One region of the Pseudomonas sp. TH08 genome, then DNA from elsewhere that is predicted to be linked to it. Evidence: predicted binding sites of a transcription regulator. Region 1 holds the regulator's gene; each other region holds the start of a gene.
The links. Region 1 encodes FliA, which starts transcription of late flagellar genes. Its sites were predicted from a motif close to CTAAAGTTTNNNNNNNNNNNGCCGNTAA; they were not measured.
Positions count from the first base shown of each region.

Region 1 (4,201 bases):
TCGAGTTGACGGCGGCACTGGATTACAAATTGTCGGCGCTCGCGCCACGGGTTCCGAACATGGAACTCGAAGACGAACTGCGCAAGACGCAGTCGCGCATCGTTACCGCCCAGGCCGAGTTGAGCCTGCGCGGCGAAGCCGACGGCAATAGCAATCGCCAGATCTTTGCCGGGCTGCCGTTGACCGCTGGCCTGCCGCTGACCGCTGCCGAACCGTTGAGCGAACCGACCTACGCCGCCCCGGCGCGTCCAGCTCCGGCGCCTGCGCAGTCCTCCGGCGGCGTGGATCCACGTGCACTGGATTCGATGCGTTTTGAATTGAACAGCCTGCGCGAGCTGATGGAAGTTCAGCTCGGCACCCTGGCCTGGAATCAGCTGCAAGGCAGCCGTCCGGCGCAAGCCAATCTGTATCGCCGTCTGCAACGCATCGGTCTGTCCGGGCCGTTGTCGCGCGACTTGCTGTCGATGATTACCGATATCGAAGAACCCCGTCAGGCCTGGCGCATGCTGCTCGCGCACCTGGCGCGGATGATTGCCGTACCGGAAGTCGAGCCGCTGGAAGAGGGCGGTGTGATTGCCATGGTCGGCCCTGCCGGCATGGGCAAGACCACCACGCTGGCCAAGCTCGCGGCACGTTACGTGCTCAAGTACGGCGCGCAGAATGTCGCGCTGGTGAGCATGGACAGCTTCCGCATCGGCGCGCAGGAACAACTCAAGACTCTGGGCCGCATCCTCAATGTGCCGGTGACCCATGTCGATCCGGGCCAGTCGCTGGTGCAAGCGCTGGATCCACTGCTGCGCAAGCGCGTGGTGCTGATCGATACCGCCGGCCTGCAAGCCAGCGATCCGGCCCTGCGCATGCAGCTCGAAAGTCTGGCCGGACGTGGCATCCGTGCAAAAAATTATCTCGTGCTGGCAACCACCAGCCAGAAACAGGTTCTAACCGCCGCTTATCACAGTTACAAGCGTTGCGGGCTCGCCGGGTGCATCCTGACTAAACTGGATGAAACGGCCAGCCTTGGCGAAGTGTTGAGCCTGGCGATCAGTCATGAATTGCCGGTCGCGTACCTGACCGATGGCCCACGGATTCCGGATGATCTGCATCTGCCGCGCCGTCATCAATTGGTCAGCCGCGCCGTCAGCGTGCAAATGCAGGAAGAACCCAGCGAAGAAGCCATGGCTGACATGTTCGCTGATATCTATCACAGCCCGACCAAGCAGGTAGGCTGAGGTATTCATGAACAGTTTTTGTACCTACATCGATGGTCTGCCATGCATTGTTCAGGTTGTGAACGCGCAGCCAGTAATGTGGCCTCCGTCTATGCAAGACAAGGTAAAGAAATAACATGGGCAGCATGCATCCCGTACAGGTGATCGCGGTGACCGGCGGCAAAGGTGGCGTCGGCAAGACTAACGTGTCAGTGAACTTGTCCCTGGCGCTGGCAGAGCTTGGCCGTCGGGTCATGTTGCTGGACGCCGACCTGGGACTGGCGAACGTCGACGTTCTGCTGGGGTTAACCCCTAAACGCACGCTGGCCGACGTCATTGAAGGCCGCTGCGAACTGCGCGACGTCCTGTTGCAGGGGCCCGGCGGGATTCGCATTGTGCCGGCTGCCTCCGGCACCCAGAGCATGGTGCACCTGAGCCCTGCGCAACACGCTGGCCTGATTCAGGCGTTCAGCGACATCGGCGACAATCTCGACGTGCTGGTGATCGACACCGCTGCGGGTATTGGTGACTCGGTAGTCAGTTTTGTCCGCGCCGCCCAGGAAGTGTTGCTGGTGGTGTGCGATGAGCCGACTTCGATCACCGACGCCTACGCGCTGATCAAATTGCTCAACCGCGATTACGGCATGAACCGCTTCCGCGTTCTCGCCAACATGGCGCAGAGCCCGCAAGAAGGTCGCAACCTGTTCGCCAAGTTGACCAAGGTCACGGATCGCTTCCTCGACGTCGCTCTACAATACGTCGGCGCCGTGCCTTACGACGAAAGCGTGCGCAAGGCAGTGCAGAAGCAGCGCGCGGTGTATGAAGCCTTCCCGCGTTCCAAGTGCGCGCTGGCGTTCAAGGCGATTGCGCAAAAGGTCGACACCTGGCCGCTGCCCGCCAACCCGCGCGGCCATCTCGAGTTTTTCGTCGAGCGTCTCGTGCAGCAAACGGCAGGGCCCGTGCTATGACCGCTAGCGGTATGAATTACTACAAAAAGTCGGCACGTGACGCTCAGTACGAGCTGATCGAGCGTTACGCGCCGCTGGTCAAACGCATTGCCTATCACTTGCTGGCACGGTTGCCGGCGAGTGTGCAGGTCGAAGACCTGATCCAGGCCGGGATGATCGGCCTGCTCGAAGTCTCGACCAAATATGACGCCAGCAAAGGCGCCAGTTTCGAAACGTACGCGGGCATTCGAATCCGCGGCGCGATGCTCGACGAAGTGCGCAAAGGGGACTGGGCGCCACGCTCGGTTCACCGCAATACCCGTATGGTCAGTGACGCGATTCGTGCAATTGAAGCTAAAACCGGCCGTGATGCTAAAGATCACGAGGTTGCGGCCGAACTCCAATTGAGTCTCGACGATTACTACGGGATTTTGAATGACACCTTGGGCAGCCGCCTCTTCAGTTTCGACGACCTGTTGCAGGACGGCGAACACGAAGGGCTGCACGAGGATGGCGCGAGTGCTCATCTTGAGCCGTCACGCGATCTGGAAGATGAACGCTTCCAGGCGGCGCTGGCGGACGCGATTGCCAATTTGCCGGAGCGTGAGCGACTGGTGTTGGCGCTGTACTACGACGAAGAGCTGAACCTCAAGGAGATCGGTGAAGTCCTTGGCGTCAGTGAATCGCGGGTCAGCCAGTTACACAGCCAGTGCGCGGCCCGCTTGCGGGGGCGTTTGGGGGAGTGGCGAGCGCGCTGAAGGCAGTGTGGGGACACTGCGAACGAGGCTGGTGCGGTGATGAACGGCACCGGTCTTGCTCTGTTGTGCTCCAGACAGTCTTCGAGTGCTGCGCCGATTGATTGAAGTGGCGCGTCCAGGTGCTGGGCGCGTTTAAGACTGCTTGGAGGTCGAATTGAACAAAGACATGAAAATCCTCATCGTTGATGACTTCTCAACGATGCGGCGGATCATCAAGAACCTGCTGCGGGATCTTGGGTTCACCAATACCGTCGAGGCCGACGATGGCACTACCGCCATTCCGGTGCTCAACAGCGGAAGCATCGACTTTCTGGTAACAGACTGGAACATGCCGGGCATGACCGGTATCGACCTGCTGCGCCACGTGCGTGCCGATGAAAAACTCAAGCATCTGCCCGTACTGATGGTGACCGCTGAAGCCAAGCGCGAGCAGATCATTGAAGCCGCTCAGGCCGGTGTAAACGGCTACGTCGTCAAACCTTTCACGGCTCAGGCGTTGAAAGACAAAATCGAGAAGATTTTCGAACGCATCGGCTGATGAACGCGCGGGGGAGCTATGGAGCATAACGAATCTTCACAGGGCGATTTCGAGTCGACCCTGAAAAAACACGCGGTCGAACTGGTCGAGAGCCTTGAAAAAGGCAGGTTCGGCGACGCTGTGCAACTGATCCATGAGCTCAATCAGACCCGTGACCGCGGCCTGTATCAGGAAGTCGGCAAGCTCACACGTGAACTGCACAGTGCGATCGTCAACTTCCAGATCGATCCGAACATGCCGCAGGCCGAGGAAGTGTCGCAAATCACCGACGCCACCGAACGCCTGGGCTATGTGGTCAAGCTGACAGAGGCCGCGGCCAACCGCACCATGGATCTGGTGGAAAGCGCCACGCCGGTGGTCAACAGTCTGGCTGATGAAGCCCAGACCTTGAGCGCCGATTGGGGTCGCTTCATGCGTCGCGAGGTCGGGGCTGAAGAGTTCCGCGAACTGGCGCGCCGGGTCGACGGTTTTCTGTCGCGCAGCAGCACGGACAACCGTGCGGTGTCGAGCAATCTCAACGACATCCTGCTGGCCCAGGATTACCAGGATCTGACCGGTCAGGTGATCAAGCGTGTGACCCAACTGGTCACCGAAGTCGAAAGTAATTTGCTCAAGCTTGTGCTCATGGCCAGTCAGGTGGACCGCTTTGCGGGCATCGAACATGACCGTGCGGCGATGCTTGCAGAAAAAGATCCACAAAAACATCTCTCGCAGGGTGAAGGTCCGCAGATTCATGCCGATAAACGAGAA
Region 1 is NZ_JAEKEE010000006.1:224,476-228,676, reverse strand. Features, by position in the region: gene flhF (flagellar biosynthesis GTPase FlhF) at 1-1,229, shown strand, start outside; gene fleN (flagellar synthesis regulator FleN) at 1,346-2,176, shown strand; gene fliA (RNA polymerase sigma factor FliA) at 2,173-2,913, shown strand; gene JFT91_RS27370 (chemotaxis response regulator CheY) at 3,080-3,451, shown strand; gene JFT91_RS27365 (protein phosphatase CheZ) at 3,470-4,201, shown strand, end outside.

Region 2 (4,201 bases), on a different contig from region 1:
CAGAGCGTGGTCTGAGCGAGTTTCACAACCCGCGCTGGGCCGAGACCAATATGGTTTCGTCACTGGCCTGCGCCGAGTCCTGGCTTCAGGGTCAGCCGTGCATCGTCAGCTATTCGGATATTTTCTACAGCCCTGTGGCCGTGCAGTCGTTGATCAACAGCGACGCGGCGTTGGCCGTAACCTACGACCCCAACTGGTTGCAGCTGTGGACCGAGCGTTTCGGCGACCCATTGCTGGATGCCGAAACCTTTCGCCTGGCCGCCACGCACACGCTGGCGGAAATCGGCAACAAGCCACAATCGGTGGATGACGTTCAGGGTCAGTACATGGGGCTTTTGCGCTTCACTCCCGAAGGCTGGGCGGAAGTCGTGCGACTGCGTGCCGAACTGTCGCCGCAGCAACGCGACAGCATGCACATGACCAACACTCTGCAACGCGTCATCGATGCCGGTCGGGTGCCAATTGAAGCTGTCGCCTACACCGGCGAATGGGGAGAGGTCGACTCCAGTGAGGACCTCTCGGTGTATCAATAAGGCACCGGCGCCTTAACGGAACCGGTCAACCTCCTGACGCAGTTCGGCCGCCAGACCTTCCAGTTCCTTGGCGGTCACGGCCAGGTTGGAAACCACTTCACGCTGCTCGCTGTTGGCCAACGCAATGCTCTGCAAATTACTGCTCAGCAACGTCGCGGTGCTGCTCTGCTCCTGAGTCGCCGTGGTAATCGCCGCAAACTGCTGCCCCGCCGAACGGCTCTGCTCATCAATGCGCGCCAGCGCCGACGCAACATTAGCGTTACGCGACAAGCCTTCCTGCATCAGCACATTGCCCTGCTCCATGGTGCTGATCGCGTTGCCGGTCTCCTGCTGGATGCTGTGGATCATGCTGGAAATTTCATCGGTCGCCTGACGAGTACGCGAAGCCAGACTGCGCACTTCATCCGCCACCACGGCAAAGCCGCGACCTTGCTCACCGGCACGCGCGGCTTCAATCGCAGCGTTAAGCGCGAGCAGGTTGGTCTGTTCGGCAATCGAGGTAATCACGCCAACGATGCCGCCGATTTCCTGAGAACGCTGGCCAAGGGTGTTGATCACCGTGGCGGTGCTGTTCAGGGCGCCAGCAATTTGCTCCAGCGACGACGAAGCTTCTTCCATCGAGCTGCGACCAATTTGTGTTTGCTGAGCATTTTCCTGGGCCAGACGCTGGGTGGCGCCCATGTTGTCGGCAATGTTCAGCGAGGTGGCGCTGAACTCTTCAACCGCACCGGCCATGCTGGTGATTTCGCCAGACTGCTGCTCCATGCCTTCGTACGCGCCGCCGGACAGGCCAGACAAGGCTTGTGCGCGGCTGTTGACCTCTTCCGAAGAGCGGCGGATGTGCTCGACCATGGTCGACAACGCTTGGCTCATCTGGTTGAACGCGCGGGACAGTTGCCCGATCTCGTCATTGCTCGACACGTTCAGGCGCACGCTCAGATCACCGGCGCCCAAGGCTTCGGCCTGACGTACCAGATCGCTCAGCGGCGCGAGTTTGCTGCGCAGCAGCCACACCACCGAACCCACCGCCAACAACATCGCCAACAGGCTGCCAATGGCCAGTTGCGTACCGACGCTCCAGGTCACGGCACGAATTTCCGACTTCGGCATGCTCGCCACGACCGACCACGGCCCGCCATCGAACGGCACGGCGATGCTGTAGAAGTCCTCCGACTTGTCGCTCCAGAACTCGCCTTTGCCCGGCGTCTTCACCAGACCATTGATCACCGGTACGGCTTGATCCAGCGCCTGCACGCCCGCTGGCGGAACCAGCCATTTGTTCTGCTCATCCAGCAACGCCAGCGAACCGCTCTGACCGATGCGGAAACGCTTGAGGTTGTCGAACTGAATGTTCTGCGCGTCGGTGTAATCGAAACCGACGAACAGCACCGCAATCACCTTGCCGCTGCCGTCGCGCACTGGCGTGTACTGAGTCATGTAAGAGCGATCAAACAACAAGGCGCGGCCGACATAACCCTGCCCCGCCATCAACTTCGCGTAAGCCGGGTGCGCGTGATCAAGCAAGGTGCCGATGGCGCGGGTGCCGTCTTGTTTGGTCAGGGAGGTGCTGACCCGCACAAAGTCTTCGCCGCTGCGCACGAACAGCGTGGCGACGCCCGCCGTCATCTGCTTGAACTCGTCGACTTCCTTGAAGTTGTTGTTCAACACTTCGCTGCCCAAGTGCAGGCCCGGGGTCTGGGTTCCAGCCACCGTCACTGGCTCATCGGGATGAATGCTCAGACCGGCGCTGAAGCGCTTCTCGAACAACCCGCTCAGGCGCTGGGTGCTTTCACGCAGCGTGCCGTGGAAAGTGCTCAGTTGGTCGGCCAGCAGACGTGCTTCGCTGGCCAGATGCTCTTCACGGGTGGCGAGGTTGGCGGTATCCAGCGAACGCAAGGCGAACACCGTACTGCCGCTGATGACAATCGCCAGTATCACGGCGAGCGCGAGGCCCAGCTGCGAGGCGATCCGAGCGCGAGGTTGAGACATGGACAGCTCCTGGCCGAACTTTTCGATCCTCCTTGATCGCAGCTCGGATAATTTTCTAATAGTGGGGGTGGCTCGTGGATACCGGCACGACGGTTCCACTTGCTCGTAGTCGGCGGAAAACCCGAATACTTGAGCACTCAGCAGGGTTATGGCAGAAGGCCGGCATTGTGGCGGCTCGAACGTTTCAGCTCAAGCGTTTGACTGCCGGCAGCTCCATGGCGCGGACTTCGCCCTGGAGAAAGTCGCTAAGGCGGCGCAAACGTTCACCTCCCGGACGGGTTTTTGGCCACACCAGGTAATAATTCAATCCACTGGCGACCACCGTCGGCCACGGCAGGCTCAATCTTCCTTGAGCGACATCTTCGGCCACCATCAGCAGATCGCCCATCGACACGCCGTAACCGCGAGCTGCCGCGATCATCCCCAATTCCAACGTATCGAACACCTGACCGCCCTTGAGCGAGACCTGATCGGACAACCCCATGTGCTCCAGCCAGCTGCGCCAATCGCGGCGATCCGGGGTCGGGTGCAACAATTCGGCGCTGGCCAGTCGCGCAACATCCCACGGTTGATCATTCAGCAGGTTCGGCGCGCCCACCGGGATCAGCTCTTCGGGAAAAAGCAGGCTGCCCTCCCAGTCCGGCGGAAAATGGCCGTCACTCAACAGCACGGCACAATCGAAAGGCTCATCGTTGAAGTCCACCGAATCCACGTCCATCCAGGCACTGGTCAGTTGTACTTCGTTGCCCGGCTGCAAATGACGGAAGCGACTAAGGCGCGCCAGCAGCCAGCGCATGGTCAGGGTCGATGGCGCTTTCATGCGCAGGATGTCGTCTTCAGCACGCAAAGTGTTGCAAGCGCGTTCAAGGGCGGTGAAGCCTTCGCGGATACCGGGCAGCAGCAGGCGCGCCGCTTCGGTCAGTTGCAAGTTGCGTCCACTGCGATGAAACAGCCGACAGGCAAAGTGATCCTCAAGCGTACGAATGTGCCGACTGACTGCACTCTGGGTGATCGACAGTTCTTCGGCGGCACGGGTGAACGAGCTGTGCCGCGCCGCGGCTTCAAATGCGCGCAGGGCATACAACGGAGGAAGTCGACGGGACATGCACAAAGCTCCTGTAGCGGGATGCGGCCAACTTAGCAGAATCCGTTCAGGATGAGTTTTAATCATGCCACCCATCCTTTTTATCCCTTTGTGCAAAGCCTTCCGAGCGCCGAGAATCGACGGTCTCCTGTTCCCTCTGAAAATTGAGTGGTGATGACCATGCAGCATCCTGTGCGTACCGAACTCTGGGCCATCCTGCGGCTGTCGGGGCCGTTGATCGCCTCGCAGTTAGCGCACATGTTGATGGTGCTGACCGACACCCTGATGATGGCGCGCATCAGCCCCGAAGCGCTGGCCGGCGGTGGGCTGGGGGCTGCGAGCTATTCGTTCGTATCGATTTTCTGCATCGGCGTGATCGCGGCCGTCGGCACCTTGGTGGCGATCCGCAAGGGCGCCGGCGACATCATCGGCGCGGCGCGGCTGACCCAGGCCGGGTTGTGGCTGGCGTGGCTGATGGCGCTGGGCGCCGGATTGCTGCTGTGGAATCTGAAACCCGTATTGCTGCTGTTCGGCCAGACTGAAACCAATGTCATCGCTGCCGGGCAGTTTCTGATTGCGCTGCCGTTCGCCCTGC
Region 2 is NZ_JAEKEE010000001.1:1,016,958-1,021,158, forward strand. Features, by position in the region: gene JFT91_RS04875 (NTP transferase domain-containing protein) at 1-533, shown strand, start outside; gene JFT91_RS04880 (methyl-accepting chemotaxis protein) at 546-2,522, opposite strand; gene JFT91_RS04885 (LysR substrate-binding domain-containing protein) at 2,707-3,627, opposite strand; gene JFT91_RS04890 (NorM family multidrug efflux MATE transporter) at 3,787-4,201, shown strand, end outside.
Region 2: JFT91_RS04880 (methyl-accepting chemotaxis protein) is a predicted target of FliA. The motif match lies at 2,629-2,656, and genes of this name have one in related genera.

Region 3 (4,201 bases), on a different contig from region 1:
TTCTGCGCCAGATTGCGCACCTCGTCCGCCACCACCGCAAAGCCGCGACCCTGCTCACCCGCGCGTGCCGCTTCGATCGCTGCGTTCAACGCCAGCAGATTGGTCTGCTCGGCAATCCCGCGAATCGCCGTGAGGATCGCGTTGATGTTCTCGCTGTCCTTGGCCAGCGTTTGCACTACGTCCACGGCCTTGCCGATTTCCACCGCCAGCACGCCAATCGAGTTCGACGTGTCACGGACGATCTGCATGCCCTGACTGGCCGCCTGATCCGCATGGCTGGCGGCTTGCGCAGCTTGCGTGGCATTGCGCGCAACATCTTGTGCGGTGGCAGTCATCTCCTGCACGGCGGTGGCCACCTGATCGATCTCGGCCATTTGTTTCTGGATGCCGATGTTGGTGCGAATGGCGATGTCGGCGGTGTGCTCCGAGGAATCGCTGACGCTCTGCACCGACGTCACCACCTGAGTGATCATCGCCTGCAACTTGCTCAGAAAAGTGTTGAAGCCCTTGGCGATCAAACCCAATTCATCGCTGCGATCACTGCTCAAGCGTCGGGTCAGATCACCTTCACCCTGAGCGATGTCATTGAGCATGGCGACCATTTGCTTCAGCGGTCGGGCGATGCCGTGACCGACCAGCCAGATCACCAGCAGGCCGATGCCGGCGATGAGCAGGCCGACCATGGCCATGCCGAAGGTGTCGGATTTGCGTTGGGCATCGAGATCACCCTGAAGCTTTTGCAGGTCAGCCATCACCGCGTTGAGCGGCAGTTGCAGCATCAGCGTCCAGCGCGCATCAGTCTGGCCGATGCCGAACGGCAGGTACAACTCGATGCGCCCCTTGTCCTTATTGACCGAATAGGTGACTTCGCCGCGCTGTAATTTGGCCATATTGGCGGTCTGTTCGGCATCAAGAATGTCGCTGACTTTCTCGCCGAATTTGCTCGGGTCTTTGGTGTAGGCAACGATCCGGCCATTGCCGCCGATCAGGGCCATTTGCCCGGCGCCGCTGTAGAGTTTCTGGTTCGCGCTTAGGAGCATTTCCTGAATGAAGTTCACCGACAGGTCGGCGCCGACGATGCCCTGGAACGTGCCATTGAGCATGATCGGTTCGATAAACGAGGCGAGCATGACGATCTTGTCACCGACCTTGTACGGCGCCGGATCGATCACGCAGGCTTTCTTGCTCTCTTTTGAACACAAGTAGTACTCACTGGCGCGCACGCCCGTGGAAAGCACTTTTTGATCGTCGACATCCGCCAGTTTGTCCAGGCCCAAGGTGCCGTCGTCATTGCGGAACCACCACGGCAGAAAGCGCCCGTTGGCGGCATCGATGCCGACCACGCTGGTGCCGACGTAGGCGGCGTCATTGTGATCAAGTGCGTTTTTTTCCCAGCCGATGTAGGTGCCGAGAATCTTCGGATTCTTCTCGACGTTCTCTTTGATCAGGCTGATCAGTTGTTCGCGGCTGACATTGAGGCGCGGCTGGCCATCGGTGCCCGGCGTACCGAGCAGAGCGTTGACCCGCACCAGTCCGCCGGCAATCAGCAGCGGCGCCTCGAGTTCGCGCTGGATCTGGCTGACCTGGGTTTGTGCCAGCGATGTCAGGCGCTGCTCGATGACTTGTTCGAACTGCGCCTGAGTGCGCTGCTGCACCATCTCCTGCGTGCGGGCGCCGGCAAACAGCGCGTAAAGCACCAGTGCGGCCACCACGCTAAGGACGATGGCGCCGGCGAGGGCGGCAACGGAAAACTGGATCGACTTGAACTTCATGGGAGCTCCGCACGCGAGAGGACGTCTGCGGTGATGTATCGGCAGCAAGCATTGGGCCATGAGTGCGAACAATTGCCATTGAACGCCGATGTCGCAAATGGATCAGTGTGCGACGCAGTTGCAGAGGGCCTGGCGCTCGGTATGAATCTTTTACGACAGCAGCGGTGGGACGCGTCTGAAAGTCGCTGCAATACGTCCGTTGTATCTGGCGTCGATACAATTACCCGCCTAGGATACGCGGCAGGTTTTCAGGGAGCTTTTGAATGAACAAGACATTGGTTGTAAGTGCACTGAGCGCAGCGCTGTTGCTGGCCGGTTGTCAGTCGGTCAACACCACCAGCGGCGGCGCCGTCGGTGTCGAGCGCAAGCAGTACATGTTCAGCATGCTGTCCTCGCAAGAGGTCGACCAGATGTATGCCCAGTCGTATCAGAAGACCGTTGGCGAAGCGTCCGGCAAAGGCGTGCTCGACAAAACCAGCGCCGATGCCAAACGTATTCAGGTGATCGCCGATCGGTTGATCGCCCAGGCGCCGACATTCCGGCCGGACTCCGCGCAATGGAAATGGGAAGTCAATCTGATCAAGAGCGATGAGCTCAATGCCAACTGTGGTCCTGGCGGCAAGATCATCGTTTACACCGGTCTGCTCGACAAACTGCAACTGACCGACGATGAAGCGGCCGCAGTGATGGGGCATGAAATTGCCCACGCTTTACGCGAACACGGTCGTGAAGCGATGTCCAAGGCTTACGGTATCGAGATGGCCAAGCAGGGCGCGGGTGCGTTGCTCGGTCTGGGGCAGGACAGTCTGGCGCTGGCCGACACCGTGGCCAACTACGGCATGACCTTGCCCAACAGTCGTACCAATGAAAATGAAGCTGACCTGATCGGTCTCGAACTCGCCGCCCGCGCCGGCTACAACCCTAATGCGGCGATTACGCTGTGGGAAAAGATGAGCAAGGCCAGTGAAGGTGCTCCGCCGGAGTTCCTCAGTACGCACCCGTCTTCCAGTAGCCGCACTTCTGCGTTGCAGGCGGCGATTCCGAAGGTCATGCCGCTGTACGAAAAAGCCCCGAAGTCCTAAGAGTCGAAGGACACAACGATTCTTCAGGTTGGGAGGGCTGTTGTGGCGAGGGGATTTATCCCCGATGGGCTGCGAAGCAGCCCCAAAATCTGCAAATGCGCTATGTCTGACACTCTGAGGCAGCAGGTTTGGGGGCGCTTCGCGCCCCATCGGGGATAAATCCCCTCACCACAGGTTTTGGGTAGTTCAGTAGACGGGGGTTAAACCCAGCCACTGCTCTGCATGGCCTTGTACACCGCGACAATTGCCAGAATCATGAACGCCGAAGCCGCGAGGCGACGGATCAAGGTCAGTGGCAATTTGTCTGCAGCAAAATTACCCGCCAATACCACCGGCACGTTGGCAATCAACATGCCCGCCGTGGTGCCGAGAATCACCAGCCACAGATCCGGATATTGCGCCGCGAGCATCACTGTGGCGACCTGCGTCTTGTCACCCATTTCGGCGAGGAAGAACGCAATCAGCGTGGTCAGGAACGGCCCGAACTTGCGCGCGGTGCTGGTTTCATCGTCGTCCATTTTGTCCGGCACCAGCGTCCACAACGCGGTGGCGGTGAAGCTGGCGGCGAGGATCCAGTGCAGCGTCGCATTCGAGAAGAAGCTGCCGAACCAGGCGCCTACCGCACCGGCTGCTGCGTGGTTGGCCAGGGTCGCGGCGACAATACCGGCAATGATCGGCCAGGGTTTGCGGAAGCGAGCGGCGAGAATCAGCGCGAGCAGTTGCGTCTTGTCGCCGATTTCGGCCAAGGCAACGATTGCGGTGGGAACGAGTAACGAGTCCAGCATCAGGATTTCCTAAGGGGCGGGTCGACACGGCTATGACACGTACAGCCTTCCCGCCCCGGGTAAGGTGTGCGTGTCATAGGTCTTGTCAAACCCTGCGATCCGTCTGGTGCGGACGCTTGGGTCGCATACGCCATGATCTGAGGATCAAGTATGTTGACGTATGCCGGACGAGCTTGGCGCTCGTGGGAGACTACTCCCCTAGGACGGAGCGGATTCTGCCTTCGCAAAACCGATACGGCAAGCCTCTTTTTGAAAAGAGTTTTCAGCCGCGCTTGGCTCGGTAAATGCGGAAACCATTGCCCTCGGCCTTGATTGCACACACACCCAGATGCTCTTCGATCAGCGGTTGATACTTGAGGAAACTGTTCGCGACCAAGCGCAGTTCGCCGCCGTTTTTCAGATGTTTGGCTGCTTTTCGCAGCAAGTTCTCGGTGGCGAAATAATCGGTGTGCACCCCGACATGGAACGGCGGATTGCTCAGAATCGCGTTCAAACCCATCGGCGCAGCGTCGATGCCGTCACCGGTCAGCACTTCGGCTTCCAGACCGTTGGCGGCCAATGT
Region 3 is NZ_JAEKEE010000001.1:103,190-107,390, reverse strand. Features, by position in the region: gene JFT91_RS00495 (methyl-accepting chemotaxis protein) at 1-1,772, opposite strand, end outside; gene JFT91_RS00490 (M48 family metallopeptidase) at 2,036-2,854, shown strand; gene JFT91_RS00485 (TMEM165/GDT1 family protein) at 3,055-3,639, opposite strand; yybP-ykoY riboswitch at 3,727-3,851, opposite strand; gene JFT91_RS00480 (methyltransferase) at 3,902-4,201, opposite strand, start outside.
Region 3: JFT91_RS00495 (methyl-accepting chemotaxis protein) is a predicted target of FliA. The motif match lies at 1,808-1,835, and genes of this name have one in related genera.

Region 4 (4,201 bases), on a different contig from region 1:
CCATCGACATAGTGATACTTGTCGTGACCGATCACGTCGAGCAGCCAGATGAAGCGCCCGGCCCAGCCGCCACCTTCGTCGTCATAGACTACGTAGACCGCATCCTGGCGATGTCCCAACTCACCGAACAACGCTTGCAGATCCGCTTTCGCTGGCAGCAGTCCCGGTGCCGGCGGCTGGCCGAGCTGGGTGCGTTTCGGATCGACGAACCGCGCACCGGGCAGATGGCCCTCGGTGTAGCGGGCGGCGCTGGTCAGGTCCACCAGAATCAGTTCAGGTGACTCGAGACGCGGGAGCAGGTCGCTCGGCTCGATGACGAGCGGCAAGCCAGAGAAGTCAGACATGTGAGGTCTCCAGAGCACAAAGGGGGGGATTGTAGCGCAGCCTCATCGGCCACGGCTGCTAAAGCTGTGCAGGGCTTTTTCGATGCACTGCGCAGTTTTGCCGAAGGCTTGCACGGTGATATCGGCAAACGGCCCGCCGCCCTGATCGGCGACCACAATCATGATCACCCGGCCATTGTTGACCAGTGAACGCAGGAACAAGTGTTCGCCACGGAACAGCGTGCGCAGGCTCGGTGGCAGCAGTGCGGAGAATTGCGCGTTGTTCTCGGGGTTGATCCGTACCTGCGCCTGCTGCGCGAGCAGCCGTTGCAGGACTTTGCTCTGGCTGACCACAAAATTCAGCGCCGCAGCGTCTTTCGGCAGGCCGACGGTTTGATGCACGCGCAAATTGGACTGGGTGCGATCGGCCATCAGGATCATCACCCGGCGCATGCCGCTGGCGACCAGCGCATCGCGGGCGGCGACGGTCAGGCTCATCGCGTTGGTGAAACGGCTCGGCTCGGCCAGCAATTCGGCGCATTGCCGGCGCCACTGGGTCAGATCTTCAGCGTTCGGTGCCGCCGCCGGCAACATGCCTGCCGGCAAACGAAGGGTGCCCCACGGCCACAACAATGAAACGGCCGGGTGCCACAAGTCGGGCATCGCATGCTGACGCGCACTGTTGGCGGCTTGCTGGTGCAACTGTTGCTGCACCTCATCCATGGAAATCTGTAGATAAAGGCTGGTCAGGTACTGCCAACGCTCGCTGTGCGGACTGTCCCACGCTTGTTGTGCCGACAGCGCCAGACCGTTGGCCAGCAACACGGTGTTGGCCGGTTGATTGAGCCAGCGGCGCAGGGTCGGATCATCGTCGAGACGGTTTTGCTGGCGCAGCGGATGTTCGCTGTCGCGGGCGATGCGCAGCACTTTGACCAATTCGCGCTGCTCGCTGAGGAGCAATTTATAGCCTTGCTGCACCCAGATCGGCAGATGCCAGACCTGCACCAATGCATCGGCGATTCTCAGCAGACGTACACCAAACAATTGCTTCTCGACGGTCCGCGCCGATTCGCCCTTGTGGATAACCCGCAGCTCCCACTCTTCAAGCAGCTGTGGATAGGTCAGCGCCAGCGGCCACAGCGGCGAGAGAAACAGCAGGCTGCCCCAATGAATGTCCTGCCACAGCCGCGCGAGGCGGCTGGCAAAAAAACCGTTGGCCTGTTGAGTGGCGTGCTGGCTGATCATTTGCAGTTGGCGCAGGGCTTTGGGGATTTGCATCTGCGGTTGGGCCGGCAGGCGCGCGAGCAATTCTTCGGTGCGGGCGAGGCCGAGGCGGTTGATCGCGACTTCGAGGTTTTCCGCCGGCGTGCCCATGTTGCCCTGGGTGTGACGATTGGCCTCACGGATGATGCTCAAGGCCAGCGCCGGGCTGTCCTGCATCAAGTCAGCGATGTCGCGGATCGAGCTGCGATTGTCACGAATTGCCCGGCAAACTTTATCGTGAGCCTCTTGCGGTACGGGCAGTCGGACGCCATCGAACAACTTGACCCAGCCATCGAGTGTGGTCGGTTTTACGTGTGGGACGTTCGTTTCATTAGCCATGTCTGGACGAGATCTTCACTGACTGTAGACGCGCCCGGCATGGGCTAAATTGGCTTTTCGCCTGAACTGGCTATAGTCTGGCGCAGTTTTGCCGATAAGTAGAAGAAGAGATTTTTTAACTTCCGAATATGACCTTGAACCCGACTCAGTAAGTACTTTCCTACCTATGGCTAAAATTATCGGCATCATCGTCGTATTCGCGAGCGTGCTCGGCGGATACGTGCTCTCCCACGGCAAGATTGCCGCCCTGATCCAGCCTTTCGAGGTGATGATCATCGGTGGTGCGGCACTGGGTGCATTCCTCCAGGCCAACCCCGGCTACATGACGATGCACGTGCTCAAGAAATCCCTGAGCATGTTCAGTTCGCGTTTCAGCCACACGTTCTATCTGGAAGTGCTCGGGCTGATCTACGAGATCCTCAACAAGAGCCGCCGCGAAGGCATGATGGCCATCGAAGGCGACATTGAAGACGCCGCCGCGAGCCCGATCTTCGCCAAGTACCCGGCAGTTCTTAAAGACGAGCGCATGACCGCGTTCATCTGCGACTACCTGCGCATCATGTCCTCCGGCAACATGGCTCCGCACGAGCTGGAAGGCCTGTTCGACATGGAGCTCTACAGCCTCAAAGAAGACCTCGAGCATCCGTCCCACGCAGTGAACGGCATCGCCGACGCCATGCCGGGTTTCGGTATCGTCGCGGCGGTACTCGGTATCGTGGTGACCATGGCCTCGCTGGGTGAAGGCGATCAGAAGTCCATCGGTCTGCACGTAGGTGCGGCACTTGTAGGTACCTTCTTCGGTATTCTCGCGGCGTACGGTTTCTTCGGCCCGTTGGCGCATTCCCTGGCTCACGATGCCAAGGAAGAGCTGAACGTTTACGAAGCCATCAAGGCCTCTCTGGTGGCTTCGGCCTCCGGCATGCCGCCATCGCTGGCGGTGGAGTTCGGTCGCAAGGTTCTGTACCCGGCCCACCGTCCAAGCTTTGCCGAGCTGGAACAAGCCGTTCGCGGTCGTTAAGCCATGGAAAATAATCAGCCGATTATCATCAAGCGCGTCAAGCGCATAGCCGGCGGGCATCACGGCGGGGCGTGGAAAATCGCCTTCGCCGACTTCGCCACGGCGATGATGGCGTTCTTCCTGGTGTTGTGGCTGCTGTCCACCGCAACACCGGAACAGAAGATCGCCATCGCCGGTTACTTCAAAGACCCGGTCGGCTTCTCCGAAAGCGGCACGCCGTACATCATTGATCTCGGCGGTACGCCGACGCTGGCGCCGGAAAACACCCTCAACCCCGAGGTGAAATCCCAGCCGCAACCGGACAAGGTCACGGTCGACACCGAGCAGGTCGAAGGCATGGCCGAGCAGGTCGAGAAAGAACGTCTGGAACTGCTTCTGCAAGAACTGCAGAACAAGGTCGACGAGAACCCGCAACTGCAGAAATTCAAGGACCAGATCCTCTTCGAGATCACGCCGAACGGCTTGCGCATCCAGATCATGGACGCCGAGAACCGGCCGATGTTCGACTCGGGTTCTGCGCGTCTGAAACCGTATTTCGAAGACATCCTGCTGGCCATGGCCGACACCATCAAAGCGGTGCCGAACAAGATCAGCATCAGTGGCCACACTGACGCCAAGCCGTACACCGGCACGGGCGATTTCGGCAACTGGGAGCTGTCGGCCAACCGTGCCAACGCCGCTCGCCGTGCCTTGGTCGCCGGTAGCTATCCGGATGCGCAAGTGGCGCGGGTCGTCGGTTACGCCTCGTCGGCGCTGTTCGACAAGGAAAACCCGTTCAACCCGGTCAACCGCCGTATCGACATCGTCGTGCTGACCAAAAAGGCTCAGGCAGCGATCGAAGGTTCGCAAGGTGCAGATCCGGCCAAACCGGCTGATCAGGGTCAGGACGGTGCCGCTCCGGCGACGCCGGTCGATCCGAACGCCTTGCCGGCGGATCAGCAACCGGTGCCGGCGCATGAGTTGCGCGAACGGTTGAATCTGTTCGACGACGCTGCACCCAAACCGGCCGGGCCGGGAGGTGCGGCGCCCACGCCGACAGCGCCACCGGCTACTGCACCGGCCCCCGCGCCGAAACAGTGACCCATAAAAAGCCACGGTTACCGTGGCTTTTTTGTGCCTGCCTGCGTCGCATTGACCAGTCGCAGTATTCGCAATCACGGAAGATCAGTTATGGAAAGACTCAAAGCCTATTTTCAGCGGCACGGCAACGCCCCCTTCATATTCGGCGAGGGTCGGGTCAGTGGCTATATCTCGGCCA
Region 4 is NZ_JAEKEE010000001.1:1,877,434-1,881,634, forward strand. Features, by position in the region: gene rhdA (thiosulfate sulfurtransferase) at 1-344, opposite strand, end outside; gene JFT91_RS08650 (HDOD domain-containing protein) at 387-1,925, opposite strand; gene motA (flagellar motor stator protein MotA) at 2,092-2,943, shown strand; gene motB (flagellar motor protein MotB) at 2,947-4,023, shown strand; gene JFT91_RS08665 (sterol desaturase family protein) at 4,114-4,201, shown strand, end outside.
Region 4: motA (flagellar motor stator protein MotA) is a predicted target of FliA. The motif match lies at 1,996-2,023, and genes of this name have one in related genera.